3 regions of the Allocoprococcus similis genome follow, and region 1 is predicted to be linked to each of the others. Evidence: riboswitches for the same ligand, from Rfam matches in the RefSeq annotation. Region 1 holds a riboswitch; each other region holds the start of a gene.
The links. A riboswitch is a leader RNA that binds a small molecule or an ion and turns the genes downstream of it on or off. The one in region 1 is predicted to bind cyclic di-GMP.
Positions count from the first base shown of each region.

Region 2: linked by a shared signal. The riboswitch ahead of ACYQ5K_RS05815 (transporter substrate-binding domain-containing protein) and the one ahead of ACYQ5K_RS10190 (ATPase) in region 1 are both predicted to bind cyclic di-GMP.
Region 3: linked by a shared signal. The riboswitch ahead of ACYQ5K_RS11900 (hybrid sensor histidine kinase/response regulator) and the one ahead of ACYQ5K_RS10190 (ATPase) in region 1 are both predicted to bind cyclic di-GMP.

Region 1 covers NZ_BAAHSG010000019.1:40,275-47,913, forward strand. The annotation lists gene ACYQ5K_RS10170 (flavodoxin family protein) at 17-562, shown strand; gene ACYQ5K_RS10175 (D-amino acid aminotransferase) at 674-1,516, opposite strand; partial or broken gene ACYQ5K_RS10180 (helix-turn-helix transcriptional regulator) at 2,051-2,188, shown strand; gene ACYQ5K_RS10185 (diguanylate cyclase domain-containing protein) at 2,382-4,142, opposite strand; cyclic di-GMP riboswitch class I at 4,324-4,399, shown strand; partial or broken gene ACYQ5K_RS10190 (ATPase) at 4,374-4,472, shown strand; gene ACYQ5K_RS10195 (GntR family transcriptional regulator) at 4,495-5,253, opposite strand; gene ACYQ5K_RS10200 (creatininase family protein) at 5,672-6,433, shown strand; gene ACYQ5K_RS10205 (M42 family metallopeptidase) at 6,446-7,522, shown strand; gene ACYQ5K_RS10210 (helix-turn-helix domain-containing protein) at 7,598-7,639, shown strand, end outside.
Region 2 covers NZ_BAAHSG010000010.1:51,008-58,646, forward strand. The annotation lists gene ACYQ5K_RS05810 (ATP-binding protein) at 1-1,881, shown strand, start outside; cyclic di-GMP riboswitch class I at 1,891-1,966, shown strand; gene ACYQ5K_RS05815 (transporter substrate-binding domain-containing protein) at 2,050-4,917, shown strand; gene aroC (chorismate synthase) at 5,065-6,171, opposite strand; gene ACYQ5K_RS05825 (L,D-transpeptidase family protein) at 6,480-7,639, shown strand, end outside.
Region 3 covers NZ_BAAHSG010000031.1:22,938-30,576, reverse strand. The annotation lists gene ACYQ5K_RS11905 (ABC transporter substrate-binding protein) at 1-1,346, opposite strand, end outside; gene ACYQ5K_RS11900 (hybrid sensor histidine kinase/response regulator) at 1,405-4,611, opposite strand; cyclic di-GMP riboswitch class I at 4,839-4,929, opposite strand; gene ACYQ5K_RS11895 (TIGR03915 family putative DNA repair protein) at 5,294-6,058, opposite strand; gene ACYQ5K_RS11890 (putative DNA modification/repair radical SAM protein) at 6,075-7,595, opposite strand.

The sequences.
Region 1 (7,639 bases):
AAGGAGGATCAATTTTATGAGCAAAAAAATTGTTGTAATCACAGGCAGCCCCCGCAAAAAAGGAAACAGCTTCGCAATGACAGCGGCTTTTATCAAAGCTGCGGAAGAAAAAGGACATACGGTAAAGCGGTTTGACGCTGCCATGATGAATGTGAGTGGTTGCCATGCCTGCGAAACATGCTTTAAGACAGGAAAAGCCTGTTCATTTGATGATGATTTCAATGTGATAGCCCCGGCTATTCAGGAAGCCGACGCTATTGTTTTTTCCATGCCGGTTTACTGGTACACGATTCCGTCACAGATAAAGGCGGTCATTGATAAGCTGTTTTCATTCTATCATGCAGAGGTAGACCTTTCTGGAAAAGAATACGCTATCATTACTTGCTGCGAGGAAGATGATAAATCTGTCATGGACGGTATTCGGATTCCTATTGAACGGTCTGCTGCATTGTTGAAATGGAAAATGGTCGGTGCGGTAATGATTCCCGCAGTTGTAAATACAGGCGATATTGACAAGACAGATGGGTGCGAACAGGCAGCGACTTTAGCTGATAAATTCTAATTGCAAACTATCTATCAGATATTTCTACTCTGTTTAGAAATAGCAAAGCCAGCCGGAGCAGTCAACGGTCAAGATGAACTGGCATGCGCCCTGAACTGCTCCTCTGATCATTTACATGGTCTCATTTTCAAATTTTTCTGTATACTTTTTCTGGATCAAATCCACTAACTCCGGTGCCTTTCCTCCGATCGGGGTGCCGTTCATTTCGCAGACCGGGGAGCAGAATTTTGTGGAGCTGGAGACGATGATCTCGTCGGCATCCATCAGCTCTGCCATGGTAAAAGGTGTCTCGTCGACGATGATCCCGTTATCCTTGCAGATCTGGATGATGTGCATTCTTGTGATTCCCGGTAAAATATAGTGGTCTGTCGGGTGGGTCTTAAATACGCCGTCCTTGATGATGGAAACGTTGCTGTGGGCACACTCGGTGACGATATCACCGCGGTGGAAGACGCACTCGCCGCATCCGAGAGACTCCGCTTTCTCTGCCGCCATGACGTTGACGAGAAGGTTTAATGTCTTGATATTGCAGTGGAGGAAACGGGTGTCTTCCATGTCTGTAAGTTTCAGACGTTTGCTGGAGTCAGCCGATTTCCCAGGCTTCATGAAAATCCAGAGATTCGGCTTTGTGCCTGCAGCTGGGAACTGGTGCTGACGGATGCCGGTTCCCCGGGTCATCTGCCAGTAGATGAAGATATCCTTATCGTCCATTTTTGCCAGCATATCGTAGAGGATCGCCGCAAGCTCGTCCTTTGTGTAAGGGATATCGATCTTAATGAGTCCGGCGCTGTTGAAGAAACGGTCCAGGTGCTCTTTTAAAGCGAAGATCTTTCCGTTTCTCGCCAGTGTCGCCTCGTACACACCATCACCGAAATAACATGCGCGGTCGTTCATCGGAACGGTCATCTCTTCCAGAGGTCCGAATTTACCGTTGTAGTAGCCAAGTGTTTTCATTTACATTTCCTCCTGAATTTACGAAAAATTTTTCGGATATAACTGAAATATTCTATCGCTATCATAGCATGGAACAGGAGGAAAGTAAAGGAAAGAGGAAGGATTTCAGCTAATGTTTTTGGACATATTGTATAAAAGGTCCTATATTTTCCCATTGTCATATGTAAAATTTTTCTGTATAATATAGAATAATTATAACTGTTCAGTAGGTCTGCGCATTTACTGCGCTGACCGTAAGAAAAATTAGGCTGGAAGGCAAAAATCCTATCGGAGCAGCTGATTTGGAATGGATTTTTGCGCGTAACTGTGAGGGTACTGAACCAATGTCATTTAGTTAACGTTTAATAGGGAGCGAATTCTTACAGAACAAATTACAGATGGGCCTTAGTGGAACAGTTTTACAGATATGTTTACGATTTACTCATGAAGGAAAGCACGACAAAAAGACAGATTGCAAATCTGCCTCAAAACGGATTATAATGATGCAAGTAGCCTTGCCCATATTTCCTGTTTCACGTATTCGGGTTTATATGCATGGAAATTACTCAGCCCAATGGTATATTTCAGTTTCCTGAAGAGTTACAGGAAATCCTAGGAGTCAGCAGACCTACTATTTATAACCTTTTAAAGAAAAAGGAATTCCGGTGGATCCAGTTGGATGGCAGAAAGTATTGGTATATCAGTAATAACAAAGCTGTGATTTGGGCGCTAAATAAAGAAAGACTGATAAACAGTGGCTATTATGATTTAGCCACAGCCTACCAGTCTGTGCACGTCAACTATTGAAAGCGCTGTATACCGAACGGTACATCATACGGTGCTGTGAGAGGACGGCGGTTAATCACCGCCACCTACTCGATTTTTATTATCTTGAGAATTTATCACTGTAACGAACATGCATATCCTCCCAATCCATAAACAATACATAAAATACCTTTCCGTATTGTTGGCTCTCTACAATTCTTCCATGATCAAGCACAGAAAAATAGGTTCCGTCAGCTTTTCGAAGATGGAAGTGAATATAATCATTTTCATTACCACTGTCAATCTGTTCCCAGATACTTGATTCTATCTGTTGCTGTTCATCTTCCCGAATCAAGTTTCGAAAACTTTTCTTAGTAAGTCTGAATAGTTCATCTATATCTTTATATCCAGACATATGAAGAAATTCATCATTTGCATAAAATAGTTCATCATCTTCTTTGTCAGCTCTGTATATGATAAATGCACCTGGAAGGTGTTCTGAAATATCCTTGAATGCGAATCCAAGCTGTTTGCGGACACCTGACTGAAGACCTTTCCTGTAGGCCATACATCCGTTTTTACCATGAAGCTTTATTTCATAAAGAGCTGCATCTGCGCAGCGCAGGAGCTGTGAACGGTCGGATGCAGATGTTGGATATTCTGCATATCCAAGAGAAATATAAAAAGCATATTCCTTACCATGACATGAGAATGTTTTGGGAAGTTGGGTGAATTGCTGTAGCTGTACATCTGCTTCTGCAAAGGTACAATTTGGTAAAAGAATGCAAAATTCGTCACCACCGTTTCTTCCCAGTAACGCATCGGATGGGAAAAAAGCCTTCATGCTGTCTGCAAGACTCTTTAATGCCCTGTCTCCGTAACTATGTCCATAGATATCATTGATAAACTTGAAATCATCGATATCAAGGAGTGCAGCCACAAAATGTGTTTGAGGATTTTTAGAAATCATCTTTTCTGCTAACTCATCAAATCCATAGCGGTTATAAATACCTGTAAGAGAATCTGTATGTGCCAGTATTTGATATTTGTTCCTATGTTCTTTTGCTACTAACCATACTCTGGTAAGAACTGTCAGAAGAAGGATTATTATAACAAATATTCCGCTTGTGATTATGATTAATGTGCTATTTCTCCATCCACTTTTAGGTGTTACCTCAATTTTCCAGTTTTCATCTCCTATTGTAAAAGTATAAGAAACAGGATGGTTTATTTGATCATCCGACTGATAAACCACTTTATAAGTGTCACTCCAGGGAGTAACTGTTTTTAAAATTCTATATTCATATCCAAAATCTGAAAGTGCATGGATCGAGTCTGAAAAAATGTCCGGAATACGCAGGATAACGATAGTAAATCCCCAGAAATACTCTTGATCATTTTTATCTTTCAGGTAGACTGGATTGCGGACGGCAATTCCATATCCGCCCTGTTTCAATTTGAAGGGACCTTGTGTAATGATTGTATGGTTGTCTCTAGCATAACAGGAAATCTTTCCACGGTCTTTATCATGGATCAGATCAATCTTACCTGCCTCATTTCCAGCAGCCGGATAAATATCGGTTACAACACCATTAGGAGCAAGTTGTATGCTTTCAATAGAATCAGATATAAGATTTCCGGCAATCGTTTCAAAATGATAGATGTCACCATCTTCACTTATTAAGATCTGCTTCAAAGCATCCGTAATCTCAATTCCAGCTGTAATTTCATTCTTTATGCGTTCACCATAGGTGACTACATTTAATTGTGCTGTTATGTGTCTCTGCTCTTTTTCATGGGTGTCTGTTTTGTATACAATTAAACTAACAAGGCATATGCCCAGTAAAAAACCGATAAGAGGCACAAGTGTTTTCTTTTTCACCTGGTTCACCTCATTTTATCCATGGGATTTTTTATAATGAAGCATTATATCACAAAAGTTGAAAGACAGAATAAGTTTTCCGAAAAAAACAACAAGTTTTTTACGTTAAAGCGATAATGCTTTTTCTTCTATGCAAAGAAATATGGGCGTAAAATAAAATTAGTTTTCAAATAAAAAATAATAAGTGAAATGGCAAATCAGACGAAAGTCTGAGACGCAAAGCTAAAGGGCCTGTTAAATGGCAGCAAGAAACCTTGGAGAAATGATGAAGGATTTGTCATCATGGGAATGAAGTATTTCCTTTTGAATGCAGATAGTTTAGAGTTCTGACATCTGTTATTAATGAAACAGATCAAAAACCCTGTTCTTTCATGAGTGAAAGTCTGTATACACGTCTGCCGGTTTCTTCATAATGCTGGTCCAGAAGAGCACAGGTTGCCTGGATATCGTTAATCCGGATGGCCTCCAACAGGCATTGGTGTGTCCATACTGCAGTGCCTCCGTTATAAGAGGTATTTGGATCCGGTGTGTTTGATTCTAAGCATTTGGCATTCTGAAGCGTTTCAGCATCTCCGCTTAACAGTCCAAAGCGATTGGCATTCTGAACCGAGAGGAACATGGCACCATTCAGTGGACTCAGCAACTCCCACATTTTAGTCAATCGGTTAAGCTGGGCAGAGCGAATGATCTGCAGGTGGAATGTCTCATCTGCACGAACAGCCTTCATAGTATTACCTTCGAGAACAGCCTTTCGAAATTCTTCAATGCTGGCTTCCATTATCATGAGACTATAGTCACTGAGGAGGCAGTTGCTTTTCTGGATCGCCAGTTTTTCAAGGCTGCCGCGCAGAAAAAAGACTTCATAAGCGTCTTGTGGAGAAAGCAGTGCGACTGTACATCCTTTGTTAGGACAGTAATCGACTAAACCTTCGACAGCAAGCTGTCGGAGCGCTTCGCGCACAGGACCTCGGCTGAGTCCGAATTTCCTGGCAATTTCAGCCTCTACCAGTTTTTCCTGAGGCTGAAGGATCCCATTGATGATCTGCTCCCGCAGAGATTCAAGAACAATTTCTGATGTAATAGTATTTGATGTTTTTCGTTGTTTCTGCATATTTACCTCATAAATTTTCAGAATAAGTATCCGGTTTCAATAGGTGCGCTTGGTTCGTAGTAGAACATACCGCCAATTTTTCGCATGTTCCATTTCCTTACTAGTTTAGTAGAAACGACTACACGGATGTCTTTTGTCCGTTAGCAAAAAACTTATTATAATTATAGTAGATTGTTAACTAAAACGAAAGCATTTTTTATGCTGTTAACATTAAGTCGAAATTGTTGACAATCATATTTGCCTGGACTATACTTGGGTTATCAAGAGTATCTCAAAAATTCTGCATTGTCATAAAAAAAGCAAATCCTAAAGGGGAATAGGAGGCAACGCAGTAATTGATGGATGTCGGACTGTCTGGTTTCCGAATAGTCCGATTTTCAGCAGAGAAGAATAATTATTAGTAGGAAGGAGAGAAAATATGAGACTTACAAATTTGACTTGGCCGAAAGCTCAAGAATATTTTGAAAAAAACGATATGGTACTTATTTCTATCGGAAGTATTGAGTGTCACGGCCGTCACATGCCACTTGGAACCGATACACTGATTCCGGAGCATTTGCTGGAGAAAATTGAGAAGAAGAGTGATGTTTTGATTGCTCCGACCATTCCATATGGTTCCTGCCAGTGTTTAGCTCCGTATCCGGGTACAATTGATATTGACAATGAGGTACTCTATCAGTTTTGCCGTCAGATTTTTCTGAGTCTGTATCGTCACGGCGCAAGAAAATTCGTTTTTCTGAACGGACATGGCGGAAACATCAAGATGATTGAACGCCTTGGCATGGAATTCGAAGATAAGGGCTGTCTGGTGGCTATGCTTAACTGGTGGCTGATGGCATGGGATATGAACCCGGCGTGGAAAGGCGGCCACGGCGGTGGTGAGGAAACAGCTGCGATTCTTGGAATTGATCCGTCTTTAGTTGATAAGAGTGAGATAGGTGGTGAACTCCAGTTTAAGCACCTGTCTGATAATCTGAAGACAACCGGTTTCCGTTCTGTTGAGTTCAAGGGAGTTAACGTTGATATTATACGCAATACTCCGCATGTAACAGACAGCGGCTGGATCGGACCGGATCATCCGAGTACCGCTACAGAAGAGTGGGGCAAGGAGATGCTTGAGACCACAGCAAACTATATTGTTGATTTCATGGAAGAATTCAAGAACGTAAAACTTTCATAGAGAGGTGTCAGAATGGATAAAAAAACAACGCTGGAAATGATTGCAGCAATTTCAAATGCAAACGGTACATCCGGTTTCGAAGATGAAGTGGTTGCAGCGATTCGTCCTTACGCAGAAGGACTCGGAGAAATTACTGAAGATCGCATGCGCAACCTGTATATCCGCCGTAAAGAAAATAACGGCAAACGTCCGGTTGTTCAGCTTGACGCACATAGTGATGAGGTTGGGTTTATGGTGCAGGCTATCTGCCCAAACGGAACTCTCCGCATCATTCAGATCGGAGGTTGGGTTAACCACAATATTCCGGCTCATAAAGTCTTGGTTCGCAACCGGTTCGGAGAATATATTCCGGGGCTTACTGCCAGCAAGCCTCCGCATTTCATGACAGAGCAGGAGCGTAAAGCACCTCTGGATATGAAAGATATCACGGTAGATGTTGGCGCTGTTTCTAAAGAAGAGGCGGTTGAAAAGTTCGGCATTCGTATCGGTGAACCCGTAGTGCCGGATGTGACATTTACATATTCAGAAACCACAGATCTGATGGTTGGCAAGAGCTTTGACTGCCGTCTGGGATGTGCGGCAATTCTTAAGACTATGCATACCCTGGCTGGTCAGGAGCTGAATGTGGATATTGTTGGCGCTTGTGCAGCACAGGAAGAAGTTGGTGTACGCGGTGCCACCGTGACAGCACAGGTAATCAAGCCGGATATCGCAATTGTTTTTGAAGGCTGCCCGGCAGATGATACCTGCGTTGAGTCGTATATGGTTCAGACAGCTATCAAGCGAGGACCGATGCTGCGTCACATTGATGCCCGCATGATCACCAATCCGCATTATCAAAGATATGCACTGGATCTGGCAGAAAAGCTTGGTATTCCGGTTCAAGATGCAGTTCGTAGTGCCGGCTCAACCAATGGTGCAGCTATACATCTGACTGAAAAAGCAGTTCCGGTCATCGTTATCGGAGTTCCGGTCCGCTATGCACATACACATTACGGAATTTCAGCTTATAGCGACTTTGATAACGCTGTTAAGCTGGCATGCGAAATTCTTAAAAGACTTGACGAAGAGCAGGTTATGAGTTTTTAAATACAGTATGTAAAAGAAACAGAGCATTTTCGAAACATACTAACAGAGAATTGTATTGCTAAGCTTGAATGTTACCTGAATCATAAACAAAGCATTCGGAAAACTTCAGAGCTAATG
Region 2 (7,639 bases), on a different contig from region 1:
AATCTGCATGAGTTTTTGGAATCATTTAAATTTGATGTAAAACGAAGAGGTAAAATCAGAATCGAAGTACAAAATTTACATCAGGAAGAAGAAAGACTTGGTGATGACCATGTTCTTGCACACGGAACAGTAGATTTTACCGGTCTGTTTAAAGATGGTTCTATCTGTTTTAAAATGGAGACAAGATTTACGATTATCTATAAGTGGACGAATGGGAAATGGCTGGTTCAGCATCTGCATCAGTCAACGCCGGATCTGGAGCAGATGGACGGTGAAGAGTTTCCTGTTACCTTGGGAAAGCAGATGCAAAAAACCCGGCAGGCCCTTCATGCATTAGGCACTGCCTATTATCATATCTCAAGGCTGAACTTGAAAACAAAGAAGATCGAACTTGTCAAAAGATCCCGAAAAATGGATTTGGATATTAAAGATAATACTGCAGATTGGGATCCTCAGTTCGAGATTATCGAAGATATTATAGCAGAGCCATTTGTACAGAAGTATATAGATTTTTTTGATATACAAACCATGGCAGCACGCCTTCATAATAAAGAATCTATGTCTTCTGAATTCAAAAAGAAGAATGGAGCATGGTTTCTATCCATGATTGTTCCGCAGAGTTATGGTAAAAATGGAAATGTTACATCTGTGCTGATTGCCAATCGAGATGTGACAGATGAAAAAATGCGGGAATTAAGACAAGAGGAAGAATTGCGGGAAGCTAAATTAAAAGCAGAATGTGCAAATAAAGCAAAATCATCATTTCTGTTCAATATGTCCCATGATATCAGAACTCCTATGAATGCAATCATTGGTTATGCAGAACTGGCGTCCAGACATTTGCAGGAAACAGATAAACTTGGCAGATATATTGAAGATATTCAAATATGCGGAAAAGAACTTTTGTCGATGCTTGGCAATGTTCTGGATCTTGCAAGAATTGAAAATAATAAGGTTGAAATGGAATACACTGTTTCGAATGTCCATGAGTGCTTTGAAAATTGTATTATTATGTTCCGACAGCAGGCAGAAAGTAAAAATCAGACTCTTTCTCTGACAGAACAGATCATGTACCCGTATGTATATATGGATGCACCGCACCTGTCAGAAGTCTGTCTCAATATTATAAGCAATGCAATAAAGTATACAAATACAGGAGGTGCTATATCCTGTAATGTTGTACAGAAATCCTGTGAAAAAGAAGACTGGTGCAATATGATCATTAGCATTACCGATAATGGAATTGGTATGTCTGAAGAATTCCAAAAGCGTATTTTTGAAACTTTTGAAAGAGAACGTAACACTACATCCAGTCATATTGAGGGCAGCGGCATCGGAATGGGCATTACGAAAAAGCTTGTAGAGCTCATGGATGGCACAATAGAAGTGAAAAGTAAGCAGGGTGAAGGTTCCACATTTACAGTAACTATTCCTTGCAGAAAAGCGTCAGAAGACGATTCTCTGGTGAAGAAAAACAGTAATTTGAGCAATAAGAATTGTTTGAATGGTGTTCGGATCTTACTGGTCGAAGATAATGAGATCAACACTGAAATCGCAACGGAATTATTGACGGAAGAAGGATGTATTGTTGAGACTGCCAATGATGGTGTTGCATGTATTGATATGATTGAAAAGGCTGATGCTGATTATTACAAGATGATCCTTATGGATATCCAGATGCCGGTTATGAATGGATATGATGCTACATTAGCTATCCGAAAGATGAAGGATACGAAAAAAGCCAGGATCCCAATTATTGCGATGACTGCCAATGCTTTCGCGGAAGATGCACAAAAGGTTCTTTCTGTCGGAATGAATGCTCATGTTGCAAAGCCTGTTGATATGAACATTCTTGTTCCGATCATGATGAAATATTTATAATACCAAAAAAAGATTCGTCGGCAAATCAGTCGAAAGGCTGAGACGCAAAGCTATAGGGTCTGTAAAATGACAGCCAGCTGCAATGTTTAAGGTGCATTGTCTGGAAAGGCAGTGCATTTTTTAGATTTGTGACGTGTAATAACCTGGTGATTTGAGGAGAAAAGAACAATGGATAAAAGTAGAAAAAAATCAGCCGTACTATTTGCGTGTATATTTTTGACTTTAGGAATGTGGATGGTGTTATCAGTACATTGCCGGGCCGCTGAAAAGAAAAATGATGAAAAACAGTCACAGATCATCCGTATCGGATCCTTTGAAGATACCTTTGATTATATCGATGAAAACGGTGTCAGACGTGGATATGGATACGAACTCCTGCAGGCTCTGGCAGGCTATACCGGATGGGAATTTGAGTACGTGAAATGTGACTGGTCCAACTGCTTCGATAAGCTTGAAAATGGTGAGATTGATGTCATGGGCGATATCTCTTACACCGATGAACGTGCACAAAGGATGCTTTTTTCAGATGAAGCGATGGGTGAAGAAAAATATATTCTTTATGCTGATTTGTCAAACATGGATACTGGAACGTCTGATTTCAAATTTATGGACGGGAAACGTGTAGGTGTGCTCATGGATACGGAACCGGAGATTATGCTGACAGAGTGGGAAAATAAGAATGGCATACATACAGAGCATGTAAATGTGAATAATAATGATGATGTTGAAAAGAAATTAGCGAATCATGAGATTGATGCTTTTGTATCTCTGGAGGAATCCATCTGGTCTGAACAGGGAATATCATCTGTTACCACGATTGGCAAATCAGGCATATATTTTGCAATAAATAAAGAGCGCAGCGATATCAAGGCGGAGCTGGACTGGGCAATGCACAAGCTAGATCAAGATAGTCCCTTTTTCAAAGCAGATTTGTATAAGAAGTATTTTACGCTTGATTATAGTCAGGTTCTTACAGGTGAAGAAAAGTCCTGGGTGGAAGAACATGGTAACATCCGGATCGGATTTCTGAGCAACGATCCGGCGGTATTTTCCCTGGACGAAGAAACTGGAAAACTTACCGGAATGCTGGCAGAATATGTATCCTATGCCAAAGACTGTCTGGGAAATCAGATACTGGAATTTAATATACAGGAATACAATGATTATGACGAAATGATTCAGGCATTACAAGAGCGTGAGATTGACATGATTTTTTATGTCGGCAGAAATCCCGGTTTTGCAGAAGAAAAAGGATATGCACTTACAAACACAGCCTGGACTTACAGTCTGATGGCGGTAACTGATGAAGAAAATTTTGATGAGCATAATACGTATACAGTAGCTGTGCCAAAGGAAAAAGAAGCCTTAAAACAGCATATTGCTTTCAGTTATCCACAATGGAAGCTGGTAGATTGTGATTCGCTTGATGATGCGGCAGATATGGTCTTGAATGAAAAGGCAGACTGTTTCCTCATGGGAGCAAGCCAGGCGTTGATATATGATAACAGTCGAAATTTCAAGAGTGTTCCACTTACAAAAACAATGGAGGCATGCTTTGCAGTAAGAGGTGGAGAGGATAGCCTTTTATCAATACTGAATAAAACCTTAAAGACCATGCCGTCTGACATGCTTACAAGTGCACTTGCTATCTATGACAGTACGGCAGATAAGGTAAAATTTTCTGACTTTGTAAAAGACAATGTACTTGCTTTTTTTCTCATCACAGGATTCTCTGCACTCAGCATCATTGTTATTATCCTCATGCTTTTACGAAAGGCAAGAAAAGCAGAAGCTGTCGCAAAGCTTGCAGCAAATGATACAAAAAAACTAAATGAAAAACTTGAGATTGCTCTGAAAAAAGCAGAGGATGCCAGTCTCGCAAAGACTCGTTTTCTTAACAATATGTCACATGACATCCGTACACCTATGAATGTAATTCTGGTCTATGCACAGCTTATGGAGAATGAACTGAAAGGAAAAGACGTGCCTGAAACGTTAGAACATCTGGAAAAACTGCAGCAGTCAGGAAATCTTCTCCTGTCAATCATAAATAATGTACTAGATATGGCCCGGATTGAGAGCGGAAAGATGGAGCTTGATGAGAATTACTGCCGGATTGAAGATGTCCGGAAATCCTTGTTTGCAGTATTTGATGAGAAAGCAAGGAAAAAGGATATAGCGCTTCATTACACGATGAATGTAGAACATGAGCATGTATTGACAGATGTTACCAAGGTAAAAGAAATTTTGGTCAATATCCTAAGTAATGCTATAAAATATACTCCGTCCGGTGGTTCTGTCATGATGAGCGTAGATGAATTACCATGCGATGAGCCCGGGTACATGATCGTGAGGAACAGAGTGAGTGATACAGGAATTGGCATGAGTCAGGATTATATGACGAAGATTTTCGACGCATTCACACGTGAACAGAATACTACAAAGAGCAAAATCGCAGGAACCGGACTGGGAATGTCGATAGTCCGGAAATATGTTGATCTGCTTGGTGGAACAATAGATGTAGAGAGTGAACTTGGAAAAGGCAGCACCTTTACAGTTACACTTAAACATAAGATAGCCGATGAAAGCTATTATGTAAAAAAACATATTGAAGAGTCTGGAACAGGCAGCGAAATCCTTGAAGGCAGGAATATCCTTCTGGCAGAGGATAATGATCTGAATGCAGAGATTGCAGAAGCAATCCTTGGGTGTGCCGGCCTTAAAACAGAACGTGTGGAGGATGGCATTCAATGTGTAAACATGATAGAAAAGATGCCGGCAGGCACATATGATATGATCCTGATGGATATCCAGATGCCGAAAATGAACGGTTATAAAGCAACACAGGCAATCAGACGCCTGCCGGATAAGGAGAAAGCATGTATACCTATCATTGCAATGACAGCAAATGCATTTGAAGAAGATAAGAGAGATGCTATTGCAGCCGGGATGAATGGTCATATCGCAAAGCCAATTCAGCTTGATAAACTGCTGTCGATGTTAGCGGAAGTAATAAGGCAACAAGAAAATTGCTAATTTCATGTTATACTGAATGGAGTGTTATTCTGGAAAATATGTAAAAGCAGGGAGGGGTGACAGAAGCTCCCTCCTCAAGGCTGCCGACTAAGATCTACCTTTTTCACCGAAGTAGCCGGATGCGATGAGGACGGAAGATTGTTGGGTTTATTTTTCAGTGCCGTAGAAGCTTTTGAGTTTGTCCATGCGTGCACTCATATTGGTGAAGAGCAGATCGAGGATCGTGATTGCGGCCATGGATTCTACGACTACGACGGCGCGTGGGACGATGACCGGGTCGTGACGTCCTTTGATGATCATTTCGGTGTTTTCTCCATCTTTGGTGACTGTGGACTGTGGCTGCGAAATGGACGGAGTCGGCTTTACTGCCGCGCGGAAGATGATGCTGCTTCCGTCACTCATACCGCCGAGGACACCGCCTGCATGGTTGGTGTCTTTGGTGATCCTTCCATCGTTTGTATGGAAGGAGTCATTGTTGATACTTCCTTTTGCATCTGCAGCTTTAAAGCCGTCACCGATCTCAAAGCCTTTGACTGCTCCGATGGACAGCATTGCTTTGGCAAGATTGGCGTCCAGTTTTTCAAATACGGTATCACCGATTCCGACCGGCATACCGGTAACAACACATTCAATGATACCCCCAGAGGAATCCTGATTTTTAATACATTCTTCCAGATAGGCAGATGCTTTTTTTGCATATGCGTTGTTTGGCATATAAATCGGGTTCTGGAAAATCTCTTCCGGATGGTATTCATTTTCAGGAACAGATACAGGACCGATTGCTTTCGTATAAGCATGTACTTCAATGCCAAGTTCTTTCAAAATCTTAGCAGCAACTGCACCAGCTGCAACTCTGGCAGTAGTTTCTCTTCCGGAAGAGCGTCCCCCTCCTCTGTAATCACGGAAACCATACTTTTCATCAAATGTATAATCTGCGTGTCCCGGTCGGTATGTGTTCATAATATTTCCGTAATCACGGGAACGCTGATCCTGGTTCTGTACGAGAATTGAAATCGGAGTTCCGGTTGTCCGACCTTCAAATACGCCGGACCAGATCTGTGCCATATCACTTTCCTTACGCCCGGTTGTAAACTGGCTTTGTCCGGGTTTTCTTCTATCCAGATAAATCTGGATATCCTCCTCTGAAAGCGAAAGCCCTGCCGGACACCCGTCGATCACAACACCGATCCCTTTCCCATGGGATTCCCCCCATGTAGAAATCTGAAACAATCTTCCATAAATGGATCCTGCCATAAATATATACCATCCTTTCTGTAAGCTTTTATCTATAAAGAATTAATTTGTGAATCAGTCAAAACAAAAAACGAACAATTCTTCGACTTTCTATTATATTCATATGAATCCACACCTGATTTGAGTCATAAAAAGAATCATTCCAACGCAAATCATTCATTCCCCCAAATCACCTCCTTATTATAATAGAAGATTCCTATCCCAACAAGTGATAAAAATATGAAAGTTAAAGTTATGTATTGTATTTACACACCCCTTCGTATTATAATGACTACATATTGAGTGAAAAAAGGAAGTCAATAGTATAAATGAGTGAAAAGAGTATGAATGAAATAAACGAAAGAAATCTTGACAGCACAGTAGATGAAATCATGGAAGAGATCAGAGAACAGACTGTAAGTGAGGTGAAGGACATCAATGAAAAAGAACAGAAAAGTGAAGAAAGACCGCGGAAAAAGAAAGTCACTAAAACAAAACGTCCTTCAGGCCATCACGTATCTGGCGATGGTGTGGATCATAAAGCAGCCTCAGGCGAAGATCGACCGGTTAAGAAAAAGGCTCCGCGCCGGAAAAAGAAAGTAGTTCGTGAAGAGACCGGGCTTCTGGATCTGGATGGAGCAGAAGAATGGCGGGATGAAGAAGAGACAGCAGTACCACCGGTTATTAAAAGTGCAGATATTTTAAGCAGTGGAGATGCAGAAGCATTCAATCCGGATGAGGAAGAGATTTTTGATGATTCTTTCTTTGATGAAGAAGAGGAAAAACCACGCAGAAGAGCTAAACGGGAAAAAAAACAGGGCGCTGAAAAGTCCGGTAAAGTGGTTAAAATTGTAGTTGGCGCTGTGGTTGGAGTGGCAGCGGTTGTTTACCTTGGATTTTCCGTATATTTCATGAATCATTTCTATTTTAATACGAAGATCAATGGTGTGAACTTTTCCGGGAAATCAGTTTCTGCAGTAGAATCATACATGAAGAGTCAGGTAGATGGATATGTTCTCACGATGAAGGAATCAGATGGAACAGAAGAGAAGATTGCCGGAACAGATATTTCTCTTGCGTACAAAGCAGGAGATGAACTGCAGAAGCTCGTAAAAGAGCAGAATGCATTTCTGTGGCCGGTCTGCCTTGGAAAGACACAGACAATTACGGCATCTGTCGGTGTTACATATGACGAAAACCAGCTGGATACCCTGATTAACGGTCTCGAGTGTATGCAGGCAGATCGGCAGGTTGAACCGGTAAATGCACATCCGGAGTATGACGGCAATTCATATGTAGTCAAAGCCGGGGAGACCGGAAGTAAGATTGATACCGAGAATTTCAAAAAGGTAGTGAAAGAATCAATCGAAGGTTTCAAAAGCGAGATTGACATGACCGCTGAAGACTGCTATGTAAAACCAAAATACACAATCAAGTCAGAAGAAGTGAAGAAAGCATGTGACGATATGAATAAGTATCTGAAGGCAAG
Region 3 (7,639 bases), on a different contig from region 1:
GTAGTTAAAATAGACGATGCCGCATCGCGACCATTTTTATCATTCAGGGAAATAGAATACTCCTGCTCAAAATTCACCATCGTTTTTTCTTCTGTATCATTACCATTCATTATACCACGAAAAGCGTCATATGCCTGTGTTTCATCCATTTCTCCTGACAACAGACCTTGAACAGCTTCCAGACTGGCAGCGAAGGATTTTTTGGCAGAATATCGGATATAAACAGAATTATTTTTCGTTTCGTCTTCCAGACCAGACACATCTTCCATCATGGTTGGAACATCGGTATTCAATGAGATCAAACCGGCTCCATCTGCAATCAGCGTTTGTCCTTCTTTTGAAATCATGCAATCCAGGACATCGAATGCCAGATCCAGTTTTTCCTGATCTTTTTCCAGCTCTTTGTTGAATGCAATATTTAGCGAAGGGGTCATATTTATAAAAGATTCATCCGAAATCTGTGAAAAAAACGGTATACGGGTTAATTCTGCATCCATCTGTTCCTGAATTTCCTGCATAAGTGCCGGATATCCATGAAACATTGCTGCTTTCCCCTCAAGGAACATCTGAGTTGCAGTATCAATATCGACGCTGATATCATCTTTCGTAAAATGTGAGTCCTTCAGAAATGTATTGGTTTCTGAAAAAATACGTTTCCATAATGCGTCATCAAACGCGATATCCTCTGATGCACTTTCAGCTGAGCTTCTCCATTCGATTCCATCCAGACTCATGAATTCACCAATTGCACCTGTCTGAATCACCTCATGAGCAGACCAGTCTTCTGCAAGATCCAGGGAATAAGGTTTTATACCATTATCATAAAATTGCTGGCATGCCTGTGCATACTCCTCATAATTTTCCGGTATCTTGATTCCATACTGTTCAAACAATGTCTTATTGGCAATGATTGTCTGCGGCATACCGCAGATAGGAAGCCACTGAATCTCATCTTTTGAATTTTTATAATATTGCAATGCATAGGAGTAATACCTGGAAACAACATCATAAGAAGCAAAATCCATAAGATATGGCTCCAGATCCTGTGCATCTGTTCCTGAGAATCGACGCACGGTTATAATATCCGGCAGTTCACCATGCTCTTCAAAATAGCTATATAAATCGGTATCATTGTTACCAATAATAAATTCAATATCCTGATCTGGAAACTGCTCCTGAATATATGGAGCAATATTTTTTATCAAACTATTTTCCCACAGATACACGGTAAGGTGCTCATCATTTTTAGATATTGCTTTTTGAGATTGTCCACATCCAGACAAAACAGTAGCTGCTACAAGCACCCCTAACAATAACGCTATCAGATAATGTTTTGCCTTTTCCATACTCGTATTTTCCTCATTCTTTCCTGATAAAATCATTAATTCAATAATTGGGCAGCAATTACAGCCAGCTTTCCAAGACATCATTCAGCTTATTCATATCCAGAGGTTTTGCAAGATGTCCATTCATGCCTGTATTTTTGGCCAGCTGTACGTCTTCTGCAAAAGCATTGGCAGTCATGGCAATAATCGGCAGCTTTCCCCGTTCACCAGGAAGACTCCTGATTGCTGCGGTTGCCTCATAGCCATTCATGACAGGCATTTGGATATCCATAAAAATAAGGTCATACAAGCCTTTCGGAGAAGCTTCCACTTTTTCAACTGCAATTTTTCCATTTTCCGCTGTTTCCACTTCTGCCCCTGTCATCTGCAGAATTTCAACACCAATTTCTCTGTTCAGCTCATTATCCTCAACCAGCAGAATCCTTTTTCCTGTGTAATCTGCTTCTGACAGCTCCTCCAGATAATTTCTTGCTGTTTTTTCTTTTCTGCCTGAAGTAAACTGCCGCAATGTAGCCGTCAGCCTGGAACGGAACAGCGGTTTTGCAATAAAAGCATCTACGCCTGCAGCCTTTGCTTCTTCTTCAATCTCACTGAATTCATAAGATGTCAGTACAATAATGGTAATCTCTTTCCCTATCCGTTTTCGGATCTGTCTGGCTGTTTCTATGCCATCCATGTCCGGCATCTTCCAGTCCAGGATGACAGCAAAGTAATCATTTTTTAGCTCATGACGTGCATAGCAGCGCTCAACAGCTTCTCTGCCAGAGAGAACCCATTCACCTGTAATACCGATTTCTTTCAGTGTAGCAACTGTACTTTCACAGCATGTCTTATCATCATCCACAACCAGAACAGGCAGATTCATCAGATTTCTGTCCTGTTCTTTTTCTTTTTCCTGAAGCTCCAAATAAATTGTTACTGTAATTTTAGTTCCCTTATGTAAGGTGCTTTCCACTTTAATATTACCATTCATCAGGTTCACAATATTTCTGCTGATTGCCATTCCAAGACCAGTTCCCTGGACTCTGGTTGTCCGATGGTCATCTGCGCGGCTGAAAGGATCAAACATGATTTTCTGGAATTCCGGTGACATACCGATCCCATTATCCTCAATCGTAAATTCATAGCATCCAAGTTCCGAAAATCCATTTGGCTTTTCCTCTATGGAAAAAGTAATATTCCCACCATCCGGTGTATACTTGATCGCATTACTCATCAGATTCACAAATACCTGCTGGATTCTCAGGCTGTCACCACAGACACTCTCATGTTCAATGTGATTAATGTGTATATCTAAATTGTGTTTATGTTCATCAATCACCGGTTTTGTGAGTGTTATAAGATTATCCACCAGATCTGGCAGATTGAAATCCTCCTGTGCCAGTGTCATTTTTCCACTTTCAATACGTGCCATATCCAATACTTCATTGATCAGCCCCAGCAGATGGCGGCTTGATTCTGTGATCTTGCCGAGGCATTCAATGACTCTGTCCTTGCTCTCAACATTTGCTCCTGCGATTGCCGTCAGACCCACAATCGCATTCATTGGTGTCCGGATATCATGGGAGATATTGGAAAGGAATTCTGTTTTCGCACGATTTGCATTTTCTGCGGACCGGTAAGCTTCTTTCAGTGCCTGACGGGATTCAATCTCTGCTTTCTTTTCCTGTGTCACATCCATGGATGCCAGCAATACCCTTTCCAGCTTTCCATTCTTCCATTCCAGGGGAATATAAGAAGCGATTTTATAAGTCTTTTCATCCAGGCTGCAATACTCAAACTTATAAATATCATTTTCACTTTTCAGTTTTTTCCGAATATTATCCGGGGCTATCAGGATATCTATAGCTTCCAATGGTTCCAGTGTCTTATATTTTTCAAGAACCTGCATCTGAAAATCATGATAAAATCCAAAAGGTTTATATATCATCTGTCCATTCAGATTGTAGAATTCATATCTGTCATTTTCGAGATCACAGACAACAAAGCGGTCAACCAGACGCACAATACTCTGAATCAGCTGCTCCATGGAAGCATTATCCGCTGCCATCTGCAGATGCCGTGCGCTCTCTACCTTTGTCTCTGTGATATCACGCAAGAAAATCATGGCATATTCTGAATCCTCTATTTCGCCACGTATGACCACATTACGGACCCATCGTTCTTCTCCATTCAGAGTGATACGGCACTCTAAAGCTAATTCGGTTTCCAGACCCTTCAGCCTTTCTGCAATATAACCACGGTCGTAAAAAGAGGATACCGCCTTCTTATCTGTCTCCACAACATAGGAATCCACAAAATGCCGAATCAATTCATCCCACGTATGACTCTGTTCAAAGACGGTCATCAGGGACGGTTCAACCTTAAAGGTATCAAAAGTATTCGCTTCCAGATTCACATAATACTCGCACAAATCTGCTTTCGTAAAAGCCCGGTGGAAAGCAGCAGATTTTTGTGCCTGCATGATTTCTTTTTTCTCCGCATCAATGTTAATAAAAATCCCGGCAATCCTGCTGGCAGAACCATCCAGACGGCGTATTACTTCTGCCGATGCCCGAAACCACTGGTATTGATTATCCTTCATTCTCATACGATACTCTACCTGGTATTTTATCTGGTTCGTCTTATCTTTAATTGCCGCCTGAAGCTGCACCATTACTCTTTCTTTATCCTGTGGATGCAGAAGATCTGACCAGGATTCCAGTTTATTCGGAAAGTCCAGAGTGTCATGATAGCCAAGCATTTTTCGGAATTCATGACTCCAGTTTGCATTCACAATCTCACTGTTTTCGTCACAGTCAAAATACCAGAAGCCGGAATAGATAGCCTCATTGAGCAGTGTCAAATTTACATGATCCCAGTTGACCTGTACGGACATAACCCAGATCTGTCTGCCCGCTTCATCTGTCGCATCCTCTTTATAAAGCCGTACATTATTCACTGTACCGTCTGCAGTAAGGATCTGTGCTTCCCCTGCTCCGTGAAGCTGCGAAAAACGATCTCGATTCATTATATCTTTCTCATTATAAAAGAAGTTTTTCAATGATCCTTTTGTCTGTTCCATGAAAGTATCGAATGTATATCCTGTACTATGCAACAGCAGATTATTCACAGACAAAATAGACAGGTTTTGGTCATAAGATCCTGTCATTATACCTACCCCGCCATTATTTTCCAGTGTTTTCTGTACGACCTGTGACATGACCTGTGTCTGCCCCGTTACAGTCTCACCTAATGAATATATTTTTTCTTCATAATTTTCCATTTTATAAAAATCCTCGCTTCGTCTTGTGCCTTCTTCATCCTGCTTTTATCTGTATACAGAGAACCTGTCCCTGCCAGTTTTCGTACCCATTTTGGCATATAAAAAGGATACTTGCCCAAATATGCCCGTATCCATACTATATTTCTTTAGAATCACTCATCGATATAGTATAAAAGGTATCGAGATCTCTTCCACTTTCACATCTTTTCCATATATGATATAGAAACAGTTGCAACCGGCTGACCTGGTCAAACTTTCTGACTTTAGCCTCTTCTGGCTTTGCGTCCCAGACTTTCATCTGGTTTGCCGTTTTCCTTATTATAGCCTTTAAACTTATGCAATAAAACCGGATTTATTATACTATAGTGCTCTGCTGTACACAAGAAAAACATTACCGTTTTTACGTTCAAAAACAAAAAAAGAACAGCCGATAATATACTCGAACTGTTCTCCTACTTCCGAAGTCCACGTAGCATTGACATCACTGTTTCCTGCTCATTTGTACTCAGATTGTTCCATATCCCTAGAACTTCTTTCTGTTTTTCTGTCAGATTCTCTGAATTATTATCCTGCAGACATTCCGGTCTCGGAAACTGTTGAAATTACGGTAACTATCTGTGATGAAAAGAAAACCATCAAAGCCAGTACCAATGACACTTTGCTGTCTTTTTAATTCCTGCGATTATTCTTTAAATTCCACAGCATGCTTCCTCTTCCAGATCGGAAAAAGCTTCCTCTGGCAGACATAGTTCTCCCGTTCTTTGATTCCGATCGTATGGAAAAATGTCTTCCACATCCCGGTATATTCATCTTCATACGCTTCTGTTTTACGAAGTGCATCAAACTCTTCATCCGTCAGATACCGAAGATAATTTTCTCCGTCTTTTGGATGGACACAGGCCATCTTCCTGTTATCGTCAACGATCATCCAATGCTCTGATGGCATACGGTCTGCGAAATGTCTTCCAACCAGCATGATCACATCACTTTTGGGTTCCAGATGGCTGACATACACACGTCCATCCAGACTTTGGAACCGGGCAAACTCACGGAAGTGATGGCTTTCATTTCCAATATTACGGTACAGCTCCATAATCCGCATCACATGTGGATTCGTATAGTTTTCAAGTACATCTGCTCCCATTGCAAATCCAACTCTGAGAAAATTATAGATTGCCTGCAATGCATCCTCTTCTGCAGATAGGGATGCGTAATACACATACAGATAGGCTCTGGAAGAAATATCTCTGCGAATAGACCGGGTGACTTTTTCTGCCTTGGAACAGTCGCCGTCTACATGGATATATTCATCCAGCAGTGTCGGTTGGAAAATCGGTTCTTTTTTCAGCCTTATCTGATCATGACCGATTCGTAAAGCATCTGCCCATGCATCATAGATACAGGTCATGATGTCTTCTAACTTATCCTTACAAGTATATATTTTCATAAATTACCTGCTTTCTCTATCCAATTCCAAAATCCGCAAGTGTCATCTGTGAAAAACCTTCATTTGCATGAGCCATTTCCCATGATTCCTTCCGATCTACGCTGACCAGCTGTCTTGTGATATAAGTCTCTTCAACCGGCGTGTGATACATCTGCTTTCCGCCACAGGTGATGAAATAATGCGCTCTTTTCAGAACAACACCCATTTTCTTCAGATTTGTAAAATCCAGTCTTCCATATCTTCTTGCATTTACAATACGGCTGGCTGATTTCGGCCCGATTCCAGGTACACGGAGAAGTTCTGCATAGCTTGCAGTTTCCGCTTCAACCGGAAATAATTCCAGATGGCGTAATGCCCAGTCGCACTTCGGATCCAGAAGCTCATTAAAATTTGGTTTCTCTAACGTTAAAAGTTCATCTGCCTGAAATCCGTAAAAGCGGAGCAGCCAGTCCGCCTGATACAGTCTGTGTTCCCGCAAAAGCGGTGGCGGAGTCCCGATCGCAGGCAGAACAGAATCTTCATTTAACGGGATATATGCGGAATAAAAAACACGTTTCAGATCAAATCCCTGATAAAGCTGCTGTGTGGTCTGCAATAAAGTATAATCACTTTCACCTGTTGCTCCAATGATCATCTGCGTACTCTGCCCTGCCGGTGCAAAACTTCGTTTTAATCTGGACATGTCATGTGGCGCCAGCTGATATGCCTGATTCCAGGTGAATGAAGAATCCAATACCGCAGGATTTGACCGTGCAGAAGTCTTGGATACATCGGTTCCTTTTTGTAGCGCTGCTCTGCTCTCCAGTTTCTTTTGAAACTGCTGCTTGGAAGTGTCCGAAAAAATCCCGGCTTGCAAGAACTGATTTCCGCGGCTTCTTTCCATATACGCAGATTTTCCGATTGCCATTCGGTGTGCAGCGATAGTATTCTGCACCTTCCCCATCGGATTCAGGATGGTCTGCATAGTTTTGTTCGGTGCCAGCTTACGAAGGCTCTCAGAAGTTGGCAGTTCCAGATTCACGCTGACACGGTCTGCAAGATAACCGGCAGCTGCAAGTAATTCATCCGAAGCTCCCGGAATTGTCTTCACATGAATGTATCCGTTAAAATGGTATTTTGTGCGGAGAAGTAACAGTGTCTCGCACATCTTTTCCATGGTATAGGTTGGATTTTTCAAAACACCGGAACTTAGAAAAAGTCCCTCGATATAATTACGTTTATAAAACTCTACAGTAAGATTGCAGATCTCCTCAGGCGTAAAGGTTGCCCTTTTTACATCATTACTCACCCGGTTGATACAATATTTACAATCGTAGACGCAATGGTTGGTCATCAGAATCTTGAGCAGAGAGATGCATCTGCCGTCTGCAGCAAAGCTGTGACAAATTCCGCACGAAACGGTACTGCCGAGTTCTCCTTTCCGTCCCCGGCGACTGGATCCGCTTGACGTACATGCGACATCATACTTGGCTGCATCGGCAAGAATCTGTAGTTTTTCCTGTGTTGTATAATTATCGTTTGTCAGTTCTGTATTCATATTCCCATTATACAAACATACGTTCGCCGATGCAAGGCTTTTTT